One region of the uncultured Alteromonas sp. genome, then DNA from elsewhere that is predicted to be linked to it. Evidence: predicted binding sites of a transcription regulator. Region 1 holds the regulator's gene; the other holds the start of a gene.
The links. Region 1 encodes LexA, which represses DNA repair genes until DNA is damaged. Its sites were predicted from a motif close to TACTGTATNNNNATACAGTA; they were not measured.
Positions count from the first base shown of each region.

Region 2: the regulator LexA is predicted to act here: its motif matches at 854-873, upstream of AAC006_RS14015 (putative DNA modification/repair radical SAM protein).

Region 1 covers NZ_CAXBMP010000004.1:37,274-39,688, reverse strand. The annotation lists gene coxB (cytochrome c oxidase subunit II) at 1-408, opposite strand, end outside; gene lexA (transcriptional repressor LexA) at 1,056-1,682, opposite strand; gene AAC006_RS04485 (VCBS repeat-containing protein) at 1,823-2,415, opposite strand, start outside.
Region 2 covers NZ_CAXBMP010000018.1:40,931-43,345, reverse strand. The annotation lists gene AAC006_RS14020 (multidrug efflux RND transporter permease subunit) at 1-699, shown strand, start outside; gene AAC006_RS14015 (putative DNA modification/repair radical SAM protein) at 986-2,227, shown strand; gene AAC006_RS14010 (TIGR03915 family putative DNA repair protein) at 2,256-2,415, shown strand, end outside.

The DNA of each region.
Region 1 (2,415 bases):
CGAATAGAACTCAACGTCCCTGTCCATATACCGGTAGTGCCACTTCCACTGGGAACCAGTAACGACAACGGTAAGATCGGGTTCGCTGGTATCTTCCATCGCTATAAGGGTTTTAGCGGCAGGAATAGCCATAAGAATAAGAATGATGAAAGGCACGACCGTCCATGCAATTTCCACTTTTACATTTTCATGGAAGTGAGCGGGCTTAGCGCCTCTGGATTTACGGTGCAAGTACATGGAGGCAAACATAACCCCGAAAACCGCAACAGCAATTGCGATACAGATAAAGAACATCAACATATGCAGGTCGTAAACTTGACCACTTATGTCTGTTGCGCCTCGGCGCAAATTTATGGAAGAGCCTTCGCCCGTTGCTGCATCAGCAAACAGTAGTGGCGAGGTAAGCAAAAGTGGAAGCCCGTAAAGCCACTTTGTCACTTGTGTCGCCGCTTGTGTCGTTACTCGTTTCACTCAACACCTCCGTTATAACAGAAGCATTGACGCACTGGTTGCGCTGCGCTTCTGGCAACTGATACCCGAAATCCAACTTTTAACTTAACTATCTAGCCTTAGTTGTAAACCAAAGTTACATCTATTGTTATTATTTTGTTAAATACAGTATAAGAATTGCTCAATAAAACGCACAAGTCTAGTCTTTTCTAAGAAAAAACAATTGCAGCGTTGAATTTTTAATCAAAAGTTGTATGTAAGAGAAATGACACATACAACAGCGTATGGATGCTGTAGCGGTAATTAGTGAGCTTGTTTGAAACGCTCATTTTGAACGAGATAGGCAAATAGAAGCTGCCAATAAGTTTCTTATAATCAAAAGCTAGTTGCGTAATTTTGATTGTTTTTCAAACAAAATAGGTGACAAAAATAGCGCTAGCTAGCACTGAAAAGGGTGACATAAATAGAAGAAAATATGTGGGAGCGGTATCTGGTGGCTTTTAAGAGATTTCTTAGGCTTAAATACGATTATTGTGTAAGCAAGGTATGGTAAACATACAAAAAAGCGGCCTATAAGCCGCTTTCTTTACTAAATAGCTAAAAGGTTACATCCAGTCAGCATTTCGAATAACACCAACGGCAATCCCTTCAATGGAGAAAGGCTCTGACGCTAAGTCGACTTTAATAGGTGAAAATTCATCATTTTCAGCGTGAAGTAATACTTCGCGGCCACGCTTTTCAAGGCGTTTAACAGTAACGTCTTCATCGACACGTGCCACTACCACCTGCCCATTATGGACATCCGTAGTACGATGCACGGCTAGCAAGTCACCATCAAGTATACCAATGTCTTTCATACTCATACCGCTTACACGAAGTAAGAAGTCAGCGTGAGGCTGAAACAGGGCAGGGTCGACCTTATAATGAGACTCTATATGCTCTTGCGCTAGAATCGGCTCGCCCGCAGCCACTCGGCCAATAAGAGGAAGACCTTCTTCTTCAGGGGTTTCATCTTCAAGTGGAATATTCAACTTAATACCACGAGAAGTGCCTGGAAGGATTTCGATGACGCCTTTACGGGCCAACGCTTTTAAATGTTCTTCAGCGGCATTCGCAGAACGAAAACCTAAATGACGGGCAATTTCTGCACGGGTAGGCGGCATGCCAGTTTCGAGCATCGTTGTTTTTATAAGCTCGAGAACTTCTGTTTGTCTTGCTGTGAGTGGGCGCATAAAAGACCTGTCTGTCTATACAGTTCCTGTAAGTATATACACCTAAAAGGAAATGACAAGCATTGGATGCTATTTACATGCTTCGAACACTTGCCATAAAAAAAGAGCCCTACCTTAGTAGAGCTCTCTGCAAACGTCTACTAATGCACCCATATAGCGCTAGAATAGGTAGACGTTTGTATTTCAAGGTTCCCTGAATCAGCTTTGCGCACTTTCAAATTTCCGTAATCTTGACCTTGCCGACTTGCAAACGCAGGACCGCGCCACCTTACAAAGCCATCGGTTCCAAAGCTAACAAGATGGCTATAAATGTTAAGTGAGAAATCGGCTGTATTATGGCTAACGCCAATAAGATTCTGGTTTTGTTCAGTAGTTACATCAGCTTGAATATTAGAGATATCTGCAGGTATGCTCGCACGCAAGCTCTCGGTAAGCGCCTCACCAGAAAAGTCATAAACAATCAGCTCATCATCATAATTCGTACACGCTAATTCCGGCTGCTCATCTGAGTCTGCATTAATAGTAATTAGCTGATCACATATACCGTCCACCGACGCGGCTTGTGATAATCCTGCATCGGTTATCTTTAATACTTCCATGCCAGACTCGTTAGTTGTCAACGCTACAAATGCACTTCCGTTTGAAATAAAGGGAGCGAGGTGCGTGACATGACCGATATTATAGTTAGCAATAATCAATTGGTTTTGAATATCAAAAATATTCAGTTCAGTCC
Region 2 (2,415 bases), on a different contig from region 1:
GGTTCATTCCTAGATATTCAGCACAGTGCAGGGCCAGACAGGGTGATGCATTACAACGGTTATGTCACCGCTGAAGTAAATGGTTCACCAGCGCCGGGCTACAGTTCAGATCAAGCCAAAGCCGCGATTGAGCAAATTCTTGATGAAACGCTTCCGCTAGGCATGACCTACGAGTGGACCGAGCTAACCTATCAGCAAATATTGGCAGGTAATGCGTCGGCCTTTATTTTCCCGTTAGTCGTACTGTTGGTGTTCTTAGTGTTGGCGGCACAGTATGAAAGCTTACGCTTACCACTGGCTATTATATTAATTGTTCCCATGACCTTGCTAAGCGCATTAATTGGTGTGGTGATTTATGGCGGCGACAACAACATATTTACCCAAATTGGCTTAATTGTGTTGGTGGGGCTTGCTACTAAAAATGCCATTCTGATTGTGGAATTTGCCAAAGAACTACAAGACAAGGGTATGGACGCACTATCAGCCATTAAAGAGGCCAGCAAGTTGCGTCTTCGCCCCATCCTGATGACATCGATTGCTTTCATTATGGGTGTGTTACCTATGGTGCTTTCCACTGGTGCGGGTGCAGAAATGCGTCAAGCCATGGGCGTAGCGGTATTCTCAGGCATGATAGGGGTTACCGTGTTCGGCTTAATTCTTACCCCTGTATTTTACTATTTGTTGAAACGTAACGGTTAACTCTCCCGTTTACCCAAGCGTTGCCTCCTCCTCGTACTTTGGAGGCACTTCAGGCCACTTAATTTAAGTGGCCTTTTTTTATGGTAGGCATAGGGGATGGGCCACAATGGCTCAACGCTACACCCCTTTATTTTGTGATAGCAGAATGCATTTGTACTGTATATTTATACATGATATAACGGCTTTGTAATCTAAAAACCACCTATAAATACACACTTCTATTTTCGTATTTTATTACCGAACCCGCTGATTTTGTGTATTTGCTTAGAGAAAGTGACAATTTGCAATGCATGACAAACTGATTCAAAAACTCGAAATTCTCTCAGATGCAGCCAAGTATGACGCTTCCTGTGCAAGCGGTTCGGCAGGTAAACGAAAGGCAGGTAAAACTGATAAAACTGGTATTGGTTCTCTTACTGGCGGAATGGGTATATGCCACAGTTTTACTCCTGATGGACGGTGTGTTTCTTTACTGAAGATACTCATGACAAACTACTGTATTTACGATTGTCACTATTGCATCAATAGAGTATCGAGTAGTGTTCAACGTGCCCGTTTCACGGTCAAAGAAACGGTTGAGCTAACACTGAATTTTTATAAGCGTAACTATATCGAAGGTTTATTTCTTAGTTCAGGCATTGTCGGTTCGCCAGACCTTACAATGGAAAGCATGGTGCGTATTGCCAAATCCTTACGTATCGATCACGGATTTAAGGGGTATATTCATCTTAAAACCATTCCCAATGCATCGCCTGAACTTCAGGCCGAAGCAGGTTTATACGCTGACAGGCTTAGTATTAATGTAGAAATGCCTACCCAGCCTTCATTAAATCAATACGCGCCCGAAAAAGATCTCGGCGCTATTCATAGCGCGATGAATACCCTGAAAGACAAAATTACTGAGCATAAAGTAGATAAAACGCATACAGGCAAACGTCCTCCTCGTTTTGCCCCTGGCGGGCAGTCCACTCAAATGATTATAGGAGCCGATGGCTCAAATGATAAAACCATCTTGGGAGCGAGTGTTCAACTTTATAGCCAACAAAAGCTGCGCCGAGTTTATTATTCTGCGTTCTCGCCAATACCTGATGCATCAGAAGTTTTGCCTTTGAAACCTGCGCCTTTGGTGCGAGAGCATCGTCTTTATCAAGCTGATTGGCTACTGCGTTTCTATGGATTTACGCTTGACGAAATCGTGCACGATGACATGCTTGATATGGACCACGATCCTAAACTAGCGTGGGCATTGCGCAATCGTCATGTGTTTCCCATTGATTTAAATAAAGCCGACAAACTCATGTTGTTAAGAGTGCCAGGTCTTGGTGCACGCACCGTACAAAAAATTCTGGCGATTCGTCGTTATACAAAGCTTAGCTGGATGGATCTCACGAAATTGCGTCTGCCATTACAAAAGCTGAAACCTTTCATTAGCGTAAGTGATTACTCACCTGCTATTCACTTACTCGATAGTAATAATTTTGAGTTGCAGTTCAAACAGCCGAAGCAGTTTGAGTTATTCGGCGCCTAACTGAAGTAGGATTAGCAGTAAGATCAAGATGAAAACAATTACAATCACTTCGGTGCCTGGGTACGATGAGTGGCGCATTGCAGCAAGAGAATGTTTGGCGCAAGCTATCCCCCCCGAAAATATTATCTGGCAAAATTCAGAGTCGATACAAGACGACCTGTTTGGCGATGGGGAACAAGACATAGCAG